One region of the Kribbella lupini genome, then DNA from elsewhere that is predicted to be linked to it. Evidence: riboswitches for the same ligand, from Rfam matches in the RefSeq annotation. Region 1 holds a riboswitch; each other region holds the start of a gene.
The links. A riboswitch is a leader RNA that binds a small molecule or an ion and turns the genes downstream of it on or off. The one in region 1 is predicted to bind cobalamin.

Region 1 (5,003 bases):
GGTGAACTCACCGGACATGTTCGACTTCACGAACAGGTTGCTGTACGTCGGCTCGATGGACTGGCTCACCCCGCAGATGTTGGAGATCGTCGCGGTCGGCGCGATCGCCAGCACGTTGGAGTTGCGCATGCCGTCCTGCAGCACCTTCGCGCGCAGCGCCTCCCAGTCGAGCGTCCGGCCGGTGTCGAGCTGGACGTCACCGTTGCGCGCCGTCCGCAGCAGCTCGAGCGAGTAGATCGGCAGCACGCCCTGGCTCCACAGCGATCCGTCGTACGACTCGTAGGTCCCGCGCTCGGCCGCGAGCTCGGTCGACGCCTCGATCGCGTGGTAGCTGATCGCCTCCGTCGAGACGTCGGCGAACGCGACGGCGGCGTCGGAGGCGTACGGGATGCGCAGCGCGAACAGCGCGTCGGCGAAGCCCATCAGGCCGAGGCCGACCGGGCGGTGCCGCTGGTTCGCGCGCTCCGACTCCGGCGTGGTGTAGAAGTTCACGTCGATCACGTTGTCGAGCATCCGGACCGCGGTCTTCACCGTGTCGCGCAGCAGTTCGGCGTCGAGACCGGTCTCGGTCAGGTGGGCGACCAGGTTGACCGAGCCGAGGTTGCAGACGGCGGTCTCGTCGACGGTCGTGTTCAGCGTGATCTCGGTGCACAGGTTGGACGAGTGCACCACGCCGTCGTGCTGCTGCGGGGACCGCAGGTTGCAGGCGTCCTTGAAGGTGATCCACGGGTGACCGGTCTCGAACAGCACGGTCAGCATCCGGCGCCACAAGTCGACGGCCTTCACTCGGCGGAACACCCGGATCTCGCCACGATCGGCGGCGGCCTCGTAGTCCTCGTACGCCGCCACGAAGGCCGCGCCGTACAGGTCGTGCAGCTCCGGCACCTCGTCGGGGGAGAACAGCGTCCACTCGCCACCGGCCTCGACCCGCTGCAGGAACAGGTCGGGCACCCAGTTCGCCGTGTTCATGTCATGGGTGCGCCGACGCTCGTCCCCGGTGTTCTTGCGCAGCTCCAGAAACTCCTCGATGTCCACGTGCCAGGTCTCGAGGTACGCACAGACCGCGCCCTTACGTTTCCCGCCGTTGTGAGCCAGCCCGGCGACGGTCATGTACGACTCGTCGACCTCCACTTCGAGGTCGTGAACGACTGGGACCGTCGCGGTACGCCGGACGTCGCGAACGCGGGAGAACACCATGCCCTGGTGGCTGATCCAGTTGTGCTTCCGGATCGGGGCGACGCCCACCAGCTCGGCGATCGAAGAGACGGCTGGAATTCGTAGGTCGAAGGTTTTGACCGGTTTGGTGAAGGTGATGACAGATCCGTCGGAGCGCCGGCCCTCGTGCGCCCCTTCACGGATCCGGTACTGACCTGCTGTCGGAACGCCCAAACGAAGCAACTGGTAGCGCAGGCCGACGGCGAGTCGCTGCGACGTGCTCGTGAAGTAGATCTCCTGGCCACGGGACACCCCACCGTCCGTCTCCAGCAAACCCCGGACGAGTGCGAGTGTCTGCGGACGCGGTAGGTGAGCGAACCGTCGAGAGATGTGCTTGTGGTGGAGTTCGTCGTACAGATCGTCGGAGGTGAACGGCAGGGTTGCCTCGCCCTGGCCGGTGATACGTCCCGTGATCGGGTCCCTGAGAGCCCCGCGTCCGGAGGCCCAGTGAATTTGGCGGTAGGTGTCCGCCCGCCCGGTTTCCCAGAAATGAATCTGCCGTGCGGTCAGGTACTCGCGAACGAACGACAGGTGTGTGTCACGCTGTGGGTTGCCGGACACACCCCACTGGCGGCCCTGTTTCGACAGATGGCCGTCGCCCAGCAGGATGCCGTACAGGCGGGCGTCCTCCTCGGTCAGCCCCGGGACCGGAACGACGTCCCGGGGGATCACCTGCCCTACGTAGTCACCCTTGCTGAGCATGCCGGCCTCGACCCACGTCGCCTGCACCTTCTTCTTGGCCAGCCAATCGATGGTGCGCTCATTGCTCTGCTCCATCGGAACGCCTTGGATCGCGTAGAAAGGATGGCCGGCGGTCACCACGAGCGGATCGATCGAGTGCTTGACGTCAAGCTCCACCATCGGATCGTTCTGGTCGTAGGTGAAAGTCTTGGTGACTTCGCGGTAGAAGCCGCTGGCGCCCAGTACCAGCTCTCCGACCGCGATTTCACTGATTGGCGTCGGTCCTGCTGCGGCGTACACCAGAGTCTGCGGAGCGAAGCATTGGTTCACTGCGACGGCGGTGTCGTTGGCGATCTTCAGGAAGGGGACGACGCCCTGGGACTCGCCGCTGGTGCCGCGGATCTTGGCGCCGATGCCGCGGACGGGGGTCCAGTCGTTGCCTAGGCCGCCGGAGTACTTGGCCAGGAGGGCGTTGTTGCGGATGCCGGTGAAGATGCCGGACAGGTCGTCCTGGACGGTGGTGAGGAAGCAGGACGACAGCTGCGGGCGGGTGGTGCCGGAGTTGAACAGCGTGGGCGTCGACGACATGAAGCGGAACGAGCTGAGCAGTTCGTAGAACTCCAGTGCGCGGGCCTCGCGGTCGTCCTCCTTGAGGGCCATGCCCATCGCGACGCGCAGGAAGAACGCCTGCGGCAGCTCGAAGCGGACCTTGTCGATGTGCAGCAGGTACCGGTCGTAGAGGGTCTGCAGGCCGAGGAACGCGAAGTCCAGGTCGCGCTCGGGCTTGATCGCCGCGGCCAGGCGGGCGAGGTCGAAGGTCGCCAGCTCGGGGTCGAGCAGGCCGGCCTCGATGCCGACGGAGACGTAGCGCGGGAAGTACTCGGCGTACGCCGTGCTCATGTCGGCCTGGGTCGCCTGCCGGGGTTGGCCGTGCACGCGACCGAGCGTCTCGCGGCGGATCTGGTCGAGCAGCAGGCGCGCGGCGGCCTGGCTGTACTGCGGCTCGGTCTCGACGTACGACCGGGCGGCCATCACCAGGGCGAGCTCGACCTCGTGCTGGGCGATGCCGTCGTAGCAGGAGCCGAGGGTCTCGTCGAGGATCTGCTCGGGGTCGACGGCGTCCAGGCCGGCGGCCGCCTCGGCGATGACGAGTCGGAGACGGTCGACGTCCAGTGGCGCTGTGCTGCCGTCGACGGCACGGACAGTGACGACCGGCCTCTCGGTGACACCGGCCGGGTCGGCCGGCGTACGGGCTTTGGTGCGCTCTTCGCGGTACAGGACGTAGGCGCGGGCGACCTGATGCTCTCCCGCGCGCATGAGGGCCAGCTCGACCTGGTCCTGGATGTCCTCGACCTGGACGCTGCGGCGTGAGTCGCCGCGGCTGGTCAGAGCCGTGACGACGCGGTCGGTCAGGTCGGACACCAGGTCGCGGACGCGGTGGCTGGTGCCGGCCTCGGCACCTTCGACGGCCAGGAAGGCCTTGCTCATCGCGACCGCGATCTTGGTCGGGTCGAACGTGGTGCTGGTGCCGTCGCGGCGGACGACGGTCAGCTGGGACGCCGACGCGTCGGGCAGGGGGCCCGGTGCGGTCGGCGACGAGGACGAAACGATGGTCACAAGCGCACTCTCCACGCGAGTTCCGGAGGACCAGGACCCGTGCGAGAGCGCGCGACGCAAGGCAGTACGGCGAGTACGACTGCCTTGACGTCCACCGACCCACCCACGAGGTCTCGGACCAACGCGTACCGGCGGTACGCGCACCGGTGGCAGGTACTCGGACTCGCGGACGACTTGTCCGCTCACCGTTGCGGGGCAGCTCCGGACTCGCACCGGATTCCCCTGTTGCCTCCACCCGGCCGCGCTTCGTCGCGTCGTCCGGGCAGAACCACCAGCACGCAGAACATTAGCGCCGGACCACGACATGTAGTGTCTCGACGCGCCGCGTGTCGCATATTTAGTGGTTTCAGGCGGCCAGCGCATGCAGATCCTGGAGCGTCATGATCTCCGAGCCATGGTGGATCAGCTCCCGGTTCAGCCGCAGGACGACGTGGCCGAACGGCTCCGCGGCGTCCAGCTCGGTGGCCTGGCTGAGGCCGACGGTCATCACCTGGTCCTCCTCCAGCCCGGCGATCGACTCCTGCCAGGCGTCGACCCAGTAGGTCAGCCAGGCGACCGCGTCCCGGGCGTTGCCGTGCAGCGTGATGTCGGTGCGGCCCTGGAGCTTCTCGCCGAAGGTCCACTCCCAGCGCTCGAAGAACGTCTCGGTCAGGTGGGCGATCAACCAGGCGATCGTCCGTGGCCCGCGATGGTCCGGTTCGTCCGGCCACTGCGCCACCCACTCACCCGACCCGAGCGAGCGGAACCGGCCGGCGTGCCGTCGCCGGACGACGGTCAGCGCCTCCGCGCTCGGTCGCCAGAAGTACTCGTCGTCGGTGAGTCTGGCCAGTCGCTGGGCGAGCACCATCCAGCTGAAACCGAGCTGGCCCCGCACCATCGCCATCGCCGACGGTCGCTCCAGGATGTCCCAGTCGAACGGTTCCGGCATCACAGATCCTCACGCTCCCCGATTCCCCGCGGTTTGTCCTTGCGTCGAACATGTGTTCGAATTGTGGTCGAGCGGACGCCGGAAAGTCAATCAGCACAGCGTGTCGGTGCTGGTGCTTCCGGTGGTCGAGTGCTATTGCGGGCGCGATCGGGGAGATGGTGCTGAGTGAGACCCAACCGTGATTACTCAGCGTGGCCGACGGGAGTAGAGTCACGCTGGGTGAGCAGAGCTGGGGGAACGCGCTCGGGACGTCCGGGCGCACAGCGGCTGCTCACGGGACTGCTTCCGAGGGGGAAACTCGTGTCGCCGGGTGAGCGGAAATGAGCCTGAGTGGGGATGCCTGGACCTGGGCCTGGAGAGACTGGGAGGACGAGGACCGGAGCAGGCGACAGAGGGAGAAGCCGGTGACGTTGGAGGCCGACGAGCTGGCGCGGGTGGCCGCGAACGAGGCGGACTGGGACGCGCGGGCTCCGCTGCACGCGGCGAGCGAGTTCTACGAGCGGCCGGCGGAGTTCTGGTTCGCCGACTACGAGTGGGACGACCTGGGGGAGCTGGGCGGACG
Region 2 (5,003 bases), on a different contig from region 1:
GAGGCCGTGCGGACCGTCGCGGCGCTGGACGAGGCTGCCGAGGACAACTACCTGCGGGCGCACGTCCTCGATGACGTTGCTACGGGCAACGATTTGCGATCCTCGACGGCCCGCGTGTTCGGTTCCAAGCCCGGCTCGTACGGCGCCGGCCTGCTGCCGCTGGTCGACGCGCGCAACTGGCGCACCGACGCCGAACTGGCCGAGGTGTACGCGGTCTGGGGCGGTTACGCCTACGGCAAGGACCTCGACGGCGCCGAGGCGCGCCCGTCGATGGAACGCGCCTACGCGCGGATCCAGGTCGCGGCCAAGAACGCGGACACCCGCGAGCACGACATCATGGACTCCGACGACTACTTCCAGTACCACGGCGGCATGGTCGCGATGGTCCGCCACCTGACCGGGTCGAACCCGAAGGCCTACATCGGCGACTCCGCCGTACCGGCCCAGGTCAAGACCCGCACGCTGGAGGAGGAGACCAAGCGCGTCTTCCGCGCCCGCGTCGTCAACCCGCGCTGGATGGCCGCGATGCAGCGCCACGGCTACAAGGGCGCCTTCGAGATGGCCGCCACGGTCGACTACCTCTTCGGGTACGACGCTACCGCCGGCGTCGTCGACGACTGGATGTACGAGACGCTGACGACGGAGTACGTCGCCAACCCCGAGGTCGCCGAGTTCTTCCGCAAGTCCAACCCGTGGGCACGGCACGGCATCGCGGAGCGGTTGCTCGAGGCGGCGCAGCGGGGGCTGTGGTCGGAGCCTTCCGAGGAGGCGCTGGAGACGCTGCGCACCGCCGTACTGGAGACCGAGGGTGACATCGAGGACCGCGGCTGATTGGGTAGTCGTATGGCTTCGCGGGTTCTGATCACCAATGACGACGGGTACCGGGCTCGGGGCATTCGGGCCCTCGGAGCGGCGCTGGCCGCGGCTGGGTACGACGTACTGGCTGTGGCTCCGCTGGATGACCAGAGCGGCGTCGGGTCGGCGCGGGCCGGGATGGTCGACCGGCCGATCCGGACGGCCTCGGAGACTGTTGATGGGGTGACCTACATCGGCGTCGACGGGACGCCGGCGCTGGCGGTGACACTCGCGCTGGTGGGGTCGTTCGGCGACGTGCCGGACCTGGTGGTGTCGGGGATCAACCACGGGCACAACATCGGCGTACCGATCCTGCACTCGGGCACCGTCGCGGCCGCGCTGACGGCCGCCGGGCAGGGGGCGTCGGCGATCGCCGTCAGCATCGACTCCGAGGACCCGAAGCATCTCGACACCGCGGGCGGCGTCGCCGCGCGGGCACTCGACTGGCTGGCGTCGGAGCCGGCTGGCACGGTCCTCACCGTGAACGTCCCCGATCGCCCGTTGGAAGAGCTGGAGGGCGTACGCCGGGCCCGGCTGGCGCCGATCGGGCGCTCGCGCATCGTCGGCGCTCAAGCGCCGACCGGTGAGCCGATGATCACCCTTGCCCCGCCGTCCGCCGGTGCGGAAGCCGACACCGACGAGGCCTTGCTCGCCGCGGGTTTCGTGACGGTCACCCCGATCGTGGGCATCCGCGAGGTCGACTCGTCGGCGGCGGCTGACTACTTGTCCCAGCATCTGGTTAAGGGCTGAGCCTCGCGTACTCACCCCGAACACGTCCCACCCGAGGTCGATCGGCCGTCGGCCACGCTCCAGCGGCTCGCCCTCTCGCGGCGGTCGACGAGCCGCCGTCCGTTCCCGCCGGGTGAGGTTGGTCTCCGGGCGGCGGGCCGACGGCGGGGATGTGGAATGATCGCCGGGACGGCAGGAGAGGAACACCGGTGACGGCCAGCACGGCCGGAGTCCGGGGCGGTCCCGCCACTGTGACCGGACGTGATCCGGAAGCCAGGACATCTCCCGCCGTCCGTCCGGAAACGCTTCTCCGCGGTCCGGGCGACCGTTGCCGACGCGGGCGTGGACACCCGCAGGACGAAGGGACCCACCGCCGATGCGGCCTGCTCCGACCTCGACCGGTTTTCCGTTCACCGCGGTGGTGGGGATGGACGACCTCCAGCTCGCCCTGATCCTGGCCGCGGTCTCCCCGGCCATCGGCGGCGTCCTGATCCGCGGCGAGAAGGGCACCGCCAAGTCGACGGCGGTCCGGGCGCTCACCGAGATCCTGCCGGCGGTGGACGTCGTCCCGAACTGCCGCTTCTCCTGCGACCCGGCGAACCCGGACCCCACCTGTCCGGACGGGCCACACGCGGCCGCCATCACGACCGTGGACAACCGCCCCGGAGACGGGGGGAGCGCCGCCGCGTCGCCGTCGAGCCGGTCGGCGGCGTCTCCCGCGCCCGGAGCCCCGCGTGAGGGCATCACGCCGGCTGAAGCCCTGGCGCCGTCCGGCGAAGGTGCGCCGCTGGGCCATCTTCCCGGATCCATCGCGTCGGGTTCCTCCGTGCCGACCTCCGTCTCCCGCCCGGCTCGGCTCGTCGAGCTGCCCGTGGGGGCGACCGAGGACCGCGTCCTCGGCTCGTTGCATCTCGAGAAGGCGTTGGCCGAGGGCGTCACGGCGTACGAGCCTGGTCTGCTCGCGGCCGCTCACCGCGGGCTGCTGTACGTCGACGAGGTCAACCTGCTGCACGACCACCTGGTCGACGTCCTGCTCGACGCCGCGGCGATGGGCCGCGCGACCGTCGAGCGCGACGGCGTCTCGGTGACGCACCCGGCGCGCTTCGTCCTGGTCGGCACGATGAACCCGGAGGAAGGCGAGCTCCGCCCGCAGCTGCTCGACCGCTTCGGCCTGACCGTGGACGTCGTCGCCAGCCGCGACCCCGCCGTCCGCGTCGAGGTGATGCGCGCGCGGCTGACGTACGAGGCCGACCCGGCCAGATTCGTGAGCCGGTACGACGGCGCGCAGCGCGAGCTCGCCGAGCGGATCGTCAAGGCGCAGAGCCTGCTCGCCGACGTGATCCTGACCGACTCGGCGCTGCGGCAGATCGCGGAGATCTGCGCCGCGTTCGACGTCGACGGGATGCGCGCCGACCTGGTCACCGCGCGCACGGCGGTCGCCCACGCGGCCTGGTCCGGGCGAACCGTCGTCGAGGTCGAGGACGTCCGCGCGGCGGCGAAGCTCGCGCTGCCGCACCGGACCCGGCGGAATCCGTTCGATGCTCCGGGGCTTGACGAGGATCGGCTCGATCAGGTGATCAACGAGAGCACGCCGCCGGAGGATCCGGACGACGATCCCGAGGGTGGGCCGGGGGGCGGCCCGGGCGGCGTACCCGACGGCGCGAGTCCGGAGGGGAGTTCCTCGGGCCAGGGATCGTCCGACCCAGGATCCGCGGACTCGGAATCCTCTGATCCGTCATCCTCGGCGTCGGACGGCCCGACGTCGTCCGCGGACCAGCCGGACAACGCCGAGCTCGACGGCGCCGACCAGGTCCCGCCCCCCGGCAAACCCGCCGACCCCGACAACCCGGGAAACCCGCAGAACGCGCTCTCCGGCGCCGCTCCCACCGGCGACGTCGCGACCAGCTCCACGCCGTACAAGGCTCGCCTCCTCAGCATCCAGTCGGCCGGCACCGGCGTCGCCGGCCGCCGCTCCCGCGCGATCACCGAGGTCGGCCGGGTCGTCGGTGACCGCGCCCGAGTCGGTCGCGAGTCCGGTCGTCCGCACCTTCTCGCCACGCTGCGCGCCGCCGCGCCGCACCAGCACACGCGCGGCCGTTCAGGACCTGGCCTCGCCGTCCGCGCCTCCGACGTACGGCTCGGGGTGCGCGAAGGGCGCGAGGGGAACCTGGTGATGTTCTGCGTCGACGCGTCGGGCTCGATGGGCACCAAGCGGCGGATGGGCGAGGTGAAGACCGCGATCGTCTCGCTGCTGCTCGACGCGTACCAGCGCCGCGACAAGGTCGGCCTGGTCACGTTCGCGCGCGCCGACGCGACGGTCGCGCTCCCGCCGACCGGCAGCGTCGAGACCGCCGTACGCCGCCTGGAGTCGTTGCCCACCGGCGGCCGGACGCCGTTGGCCGAGGGGCTGCTGCAGACCGCCGAGGTACTTCGGATCGCCGCGATCCGCGACCCGCGCCGGCGCCCGCTGCTGGTGCTGGTCACCGACGGCCGCGCGACGCACGGGGAGAGCGCGTTCGCGCGGGCTCAGCAGGCGGCCGGGTGGATCGCGCACCAAGGCATCCCGACGGTCGTCGTCGACTGCGAACCGCGGCGCGGCGTCCGCCTCGGCCTGGCCGCGGAACTGGCAACCACCTTGCGCGCCGAGTACCTCGATCTGGGAGAGGTTGCCGCGGGCAACCTCATTCGCGCGGTCACCGACCGGAGCGCCGCATGACCGCCAGCCGGACCGGGAAGGGAACGAACTGATGCCGCAGGGACAGCCGAGCGTCGTACCGAAGGACGGACTGACCACGCGGCAGCGCCGGAACCGGCCGTTGCTGATGGTGCACACCGGGGAGATGAAGGGGAAGTCGACGGCGGCGTTCGGGATGGCGCTGCGCGGCTGGAACCAGGGCTGGAACCTCGGCGTCTTCCAGTTCGTCAAGAGCGCGAAGTGGAAGGTCGGCGAGGAGAGCGCGTTCCGCGCGCTCGGGAAGTTGCACGAGGCAACGGGCGAGGGCGGCCCGGTCGAGTGGCACAAGATGGGCGAGGGCTGGAGCTGGTCGCGCAAGGCCGGCGCCGACGAGGACCATGCCGCGGACGCGCTCGAGGGCTGGCGTGAGATCCAGCGCCGGATCGCGGCCGAGACGCACGACCTCTACGTGCTGGACGAGTTCACGTACCCGATGAAGTGGGGCTGGATCGACGTCGACGAGGTGGTCGATACGCTCGTCAACCGCCCCGGTCACCAGTATGTCGTGATCACCGGCCGCAACGCCGACCAGCGGCTGCTCGACGCCGCCGACCTGGTCACCGAGATGACCAAGGTGAAGCACCCGATGGACGCGGGCCAGAAGGGCCAGAAGGGAATCGAGTGGTGATCCCACGGATCGTCGTCGCCGCCCCCGCGTCGGGTGCCGGCAAGACGACGGTCGCGG
Region 3 (5,003 bases), on a different contig from region 1:
GGTAGATGGTGATTGCTGTGAGCAACGAACCGCCGAGCGCGCCGACCGGCAGCCAGAACGGGCTCGCGCCGAGGAGCGTGATCACCACGACCGCGGCCAGCGCGGCGCCGGCGTTGATGCCGATCAGGTCGGGGCTTACCAGCGGGTTGCGCGCGAGCCGCTGGAAGATCGCACCCGACACGGCGAACGCGAACCCGACGCCTAGGCCGACGAGGACCCGGGGCAGCCGGTTGTTCACCACCACGTCGGTCATGATCAGCGACCCGTCGCCCGCGAGCGTGCCGAGCACCTGCGCGAGCGGGATCTCGTAGTCTCCGACGGTCAGCGAATAGGCGCCCACGGCAACGGCCACCAACAGCGCGACAACCAGGACCACCACGCCGCCGAGATCCACCCGGCCCGACAGTGGACCGATCCGCACGGCCCGGCTCACAGCTCAGCCAGCCGTTGCCGTCGGACCAGCGCGATGAACAGTGGAGCACCCACCAGTGCGGTGATGATCCCCACCTGCAACTCGTCCGGCCGAACCACCAAGCGGCCGATGACGTCCGCGACCAGCAGCAGCGTCGGTGCCAGGACGAGTGAGTACGGGAGGATCCAGCGGTAGTCCGCGCCGACGATCGCCCGGGCGACATGCGGTACGGCGAGGCCGACGAAGCCGATCGGCCCGGCCATCGCTGTCGCCGTACCGGCCAGGAGCATGATCGCGACCCCGGCGAGCACTCGCACCCACCCGACGCGCGTGCCCAGCGTCGTCGCCAGTTCCTCACCCAAGGCCAACTGGTTGAGGGATCGCCCCAGCACGAGCGACAACACGATGCCTATAGCAACGAACGGCAGCGCCTGACCGACGATCGGCCCGGTCGCCAGGGTCAGCGACCCGACCACCCAGAAGCGGAACTCGTTCAGCGTCGACAGATCGAGCAACGTCGCCGCCGACGTGACGGAGCCGAGCATCGCCGACATCGCCGCGCCGGCCAACGCCAGCTTGACGGGCGTCGCGCCGCCGCGCCCGAGAGCGCCGACGAGGTAGACCACGACGGTCGCCACCAGCGCGCCGCCCATCGCGAACCACACGTACCCGGTCAGGCTCGTCACCCCGAAGACCCCGATCGCCGCGACCACCGCGACCGCGGCTCCGGCGTTGACGCCGAGAATCCCCGGATCGGCCAGTGCGTTGCGTGTCACGCCCTGCATCAACGCACCGGCCAGTCCGAGCGCCGCGCCCGCCATCAGGCCGGTCGCGGTCCGCGGCAGGCGCAGGTACCGGATGACTCGATCCGTGTCCGACCCGGTGAAGTCGGCCGCCGCGAGATAGACGTCCCGCGGCGCGAACCACTCCGTCCCGGCGAGCAACGACAGCAGCACGGCCGCCAGCAGTACGCCGAACGCGACCACGAGGCCGCCACCCTTCGTCAGCCCGTGCCGCAGGAGACCCCGCGAACCACCGGCTCCCCGCGGATCGTCAGCACCTGACCTGCCACCCGCCCGGCCCTCGGCTCCCGAGCGGCCGTCCACGACCTCGGCGGTCACTTGACCAGGTCGGGATGGATGATCTTCGCGATCAGCTCGGTCGAGTGCGCACCACGGACACCCGCCGAGTGATGCGCGAACAACCACGGCACAACCTGCTTGTTCCTGACGGCTTTCAGGTTCGCGAACGCCGGGTTCTTCAGCAGCTTGTCGACATCCGGCTGCCCTTGGGTCTCGGTCAGCGTCGCGTCGCAGCACGCACTGATCAGGACGTAGTCCGGATCAGCCTTGATGAACTCCTCGACGCTGATCTTCACGTTCCGCTTCGAGGTCAGCCCCGCGAACGCGTTCACCCCGCCGGCCTGCTTGATCAGTACGGTGCCGAAGTCCGGACCACCGGACACGGTCATCCCGCCGCCCTCGAGCCCGGGCCGCACGATGGCGACCGTCGGCCGGTCCGCACCCTTGACCTTCGCCTCGACCGCGGCGATCCGCGCCTTCTGGTCCGCGATCACCTGCTCGGCCTGGTCGCTTGCGCCGAACAACTTCCCGAGGTCGCGCAGATCGGCGTACACGTTGTCCATCGAGACCGTCGACGGGTCGATCGCCTCGTCGCCCTTGCCGTCCGCGGTTGGGCAGAGCGGACTGAAGATCCAGGTCTGCACGCCGAGGTCCGACAACGACTTGCGGCTGCCGAAGCTGCCGTCGCTGCCGGCCGCGCTGAAGATGTCGTTGAAGCCGGACAGCACGAAGTCCGGGTTCAGGCTGAGCAGCTCCTCGCGGCTCGGCATGTTCTTGTAGTACTTGCGGCCCTGCTGCGCACCGGCGTACTCGGGCAGCGGCTCGGAGTCGAGGAACGCGGTGCCGACCAGGCGGTCGGAGATGCCGAGCGCGTGCGCCAGCTCGATGGCCGGCTGGTACGCCGCGAACACCCGCTTCGGCGGGCCGTCGACGGTGACGTCGAGCCCGCAGTTCTTCACGGTCGTCGCGCTCGCGCTCGGGCCTTCGGCGGCGCCGGCGGTGCCGCAGGCGGCGACCAGGGACAGGAAAACGGCAGCAAGCACTGCCTGGGGTACGACGGCCATGGCGACCGTTCCTCCAACACCTCGTGGACGGGACGCGTCGTGGCCGGTCTCCTGGCTGACGGGACGACCGCATCCGCCGAGCTGACCTTCCCAGCCCTTCCGGGCCAGTGGTCTCACACCTGGTGAACGCTCCGCGGACAATCCCGATCACAGTGGCGAGGGCCGCGCCGGTACTCCACCGGCTTCCCGAACACCACGACCGCCACACGGTAACCCACGGTGCGACCGAGTCGCAGCACGCGGTCCACCAGCGGCGGCCTTCGCCCGACCGGTGTCAGCGCGTGTAGAGCGGCGAGATCGCCAGCGCGAACGTGACCATGTCGTCGGTTTTCACCGCGTTGCCGGGCACCGGAACGAGGTCGGCGATCTTGTCGGTCCCGACGCGGATCGTGCCGCGCCCGGTGGCGGTGTCGACGTACCCCTCGTCGCCGAGCGGGACCGACTGCGACGTGGGGGCCTTGCGGACCGCGGCCATCGCCGCTGCGGCGTCGGGAACCCGCCGGGCGGTCGTGTAGAGCACGGAGGTCGCGGTGATCCAGCCGCAGACGATGTCACCCGCGGCCGTCTGGCTGTCGCGGCGGGCCGTGGCCACGGTACCCATCACCTTGGCGGCCGCGTTCGTCCCGCGGTCGCACTCCGTCCGGGTGATCAGCGGCGCCGCTTCCGGGAGCCCGGCGGCCTGACGCGCCGCCTCCTGCGCCAGTACGACGTACTTGGTCGGCGTCGCAGCCGGACCCTCGACCTTGTAGAGCCGCGTCCCCAGCAGGAACACCGCGAACTTGCTCGTCCCGTAGCCGCCCTGCCCGACGGCGATCGCCCGCGCCGGCTCGCTCTTCGTCGCGGCGTACGCCTTCTGCGCGGCCGTCAGGTCGGCCTTGGTCACCGGCAGCACCGACACCCCGAGCCGAAGCGCGGGCCCGTCCGGATTCGTGCTCAGGCCCAGCTGGCAGATGTCGTAGCTGGGCAGGCCGATCTCGGCCGGCACGGGCTCCTTCTGGATCGTCACCGACGGCACCGCCAGCGTGGTCTGCACCAGCGACTGGTCCATCCGTACGCACAACGTGTCCGCGACCTGCGCCGTCGGCGGCAGGCTCGGCGTCTCCGACGGAGTGGCCGAAGGCGTCTCGGTCGGCGGCGTACTGACCGAGACCAACGGCGGCACGTTCGGTGCCGTCTCGTTGTTCCCGCCCCCACAGCCCGCCAGAGCCAGTACGGCGGAGACAGCCGTGACCGCGACGGCAGCTCGGTTCCGCATTCCGACTCCTCGTGACTGCTCGGTGACAAGGTCTCCGACTGTAGACGCTGCCACCGACGTCCGCGGGCTCAGGAGGTGGGTGCGGGCTCCCAGTGGACGACCTTGACCTGCGTCATCTCGTCCAGCAGCTCAGGCCCGTAGCCGAAGCCGGAGCCACTCGCGCGGCGCGGCTGGGCGGCCCCACCGGGCGCACCGCCGAAGACGGCGTTGATCTTGACCGTTCCGACCGGCAGCTCGCGCCACGCGCGCTGAGCGTTCGCCTGGGAGCCGGTGAGTACGGTCGCGGCCAGCCCGTACTCGTCGTCCGCAGCCAGCCGCAGGGCTTCGTCGAAGTTGTCGACGACGGTCACCGGAGCCACCGGGCCGAACGTCTCGGTCCGCATCACGTCCATCCCCGGCGTACAGGAGGTGAGCACCGTCGCCGGGTAGTGCGCGCCCGGACCGTCCGGGAGCTCGCCGCCGGTCAGCAGCTCGGCGCCACTCTCGACGGCCTGCAGGACCTGCCCGTGCACGCCTTCGCGGTGCCGACGGTCGACCAGCGGAGCCAGTGCGCGCGACTGCGCCTCGGCGGTCAGCGCAGTCAGGAACGGGCCGGCCACCGCGCGGTGCACGTAGATCCGCTCGACGGCGACACAGATCTGACCCGAGTTGGCGAACGCGCCGAGCGCCGCCTGACCAGCGGCCCAGATCGGGTCGACGCCCTCGTCCACGATCAGCGGGTCGTTCCCGCCGTTCTCCAGCAGCGCCTTGCCACCGGTCGCGGCGACGGCCGCGGCGATCGACCGGCCGGCCGCCGTACTGCCGACGTGGGCCACGACGTCGACGTCGGGTCGCGCGGCCAAGGCGGCACCGACCGAACCGTCGCCCTGCACGGTCTGCAGTACGCCGGCCGGCAGCACGTCCGCCAGCACCCTTCCGAGCTGCGCCCCGAGATGCGGGCAGCGTTCGCTCGGCTTGTGCACAACGGTGTTGCCCGTCACGAGGGCGGCGCCGATCAGGCCGCAGGCGACGGCGACCGGGTCGTTCCACGGGGTCAGGGCGACCACCACGCCGCGCGGCTCGGGGACCATCAGGTCGGTGGCGTTCGGGTCGCCCAGGAGTGTGCGGCCACCGCGCAGCGGGCCCAGTTCGGCGTACTGCTCGAGCGTGCCGGCCCCGGCGAGGATGCCGCCCAGGCTCTCGTCGATCGG

Region 2: linked by a shared signal. The riboswitch ahead of ABD235_RS05430 (magnesium chelatase subunit D family protein) and the one ahead of ABD235_RS38775 (ribonucleoside-diphosphate reductase subunit alpha) in region 1 are both predicted to bind cobalamin.
Region 3: linked by a shared signal. The riboswitch ahead of ABD235_RS20870 (ABC transporter substrate-binding protein) and the one ahead of ABD235_RS38775 (ribonucleoside-diphosphate reductase subunit alpha) in region 1 are both predicted to bind cobalamin.

The regions. Positions count from the first base shown of each region.
Region 1 covers NZ_BAAANC010000006.1:62,163-67,165, forward strand. Annotated here, with positions in the region: gene ABD235_RS38775 (ribonucleoside-diphosphate reductase subunit alpha) at 1-3,513, opposite strand, end outside; cobalamin riboswitch at 3,645-3,801, opposite strand; gene ABD235_RS38780 (DinB family protein) at 3,860-4,441, opposite strand; gene ABD235_RS38785 (class I SAM-dependent methyltransferase) at 4,846-5,003, shown strand, end outside.
Region 2 covers NZ_BAAANC010000001.1:1,196,468-1,201,470, forward strand. Annotated here, with positions in the region: gene cobN (cobaltochelatase subunit CobN) at 1-831, shown strand, start outside; gene surE (5'/3'-nucleotidase SurE) at 844-1,605, shown strand; cobalamin riboswitch at 1,753-1,888, shown strand; gene ABD235_RS05430 (magnesium chelatase subunit D family protein) at 1,961-4,300, shown strand; gene cobO (cob(I)yrinic acid a,c-diamide adenosyltransferase) at 4,332-4,946, shown strand; gene ABD235_RS05440 (cobyrinic acid a,c-diamide synthase CobB) at 4,943-5,003, shown strand, end outside.
Region 3 covers NZ_BAAANC010000002.1:1,575,983-1,580,985, forward strand. Annotated here, with positions in the region: gene ABD235_RS20860 (FecCD family ABC transporter permease) at 1-421, opposite strand, end outside; gene ABD235_RS20865 (FecCD family ABC transporter permease) at 430-1,533, opposite strand; gene ABD235_RS20870 (ABC transporter substrate-binding protein) at 1,530-2,558, opposite strand; cobalamin riboswitch at 2,583-2,771, opposite strand; gene ABD235_RS20875 (hypothetical protein) at 2,833-3,813, opposite strand; gene ABD235_RS20880 (aldehyde dehydrogenase family protein) at 3,882-5,003, opposite strand, start outside.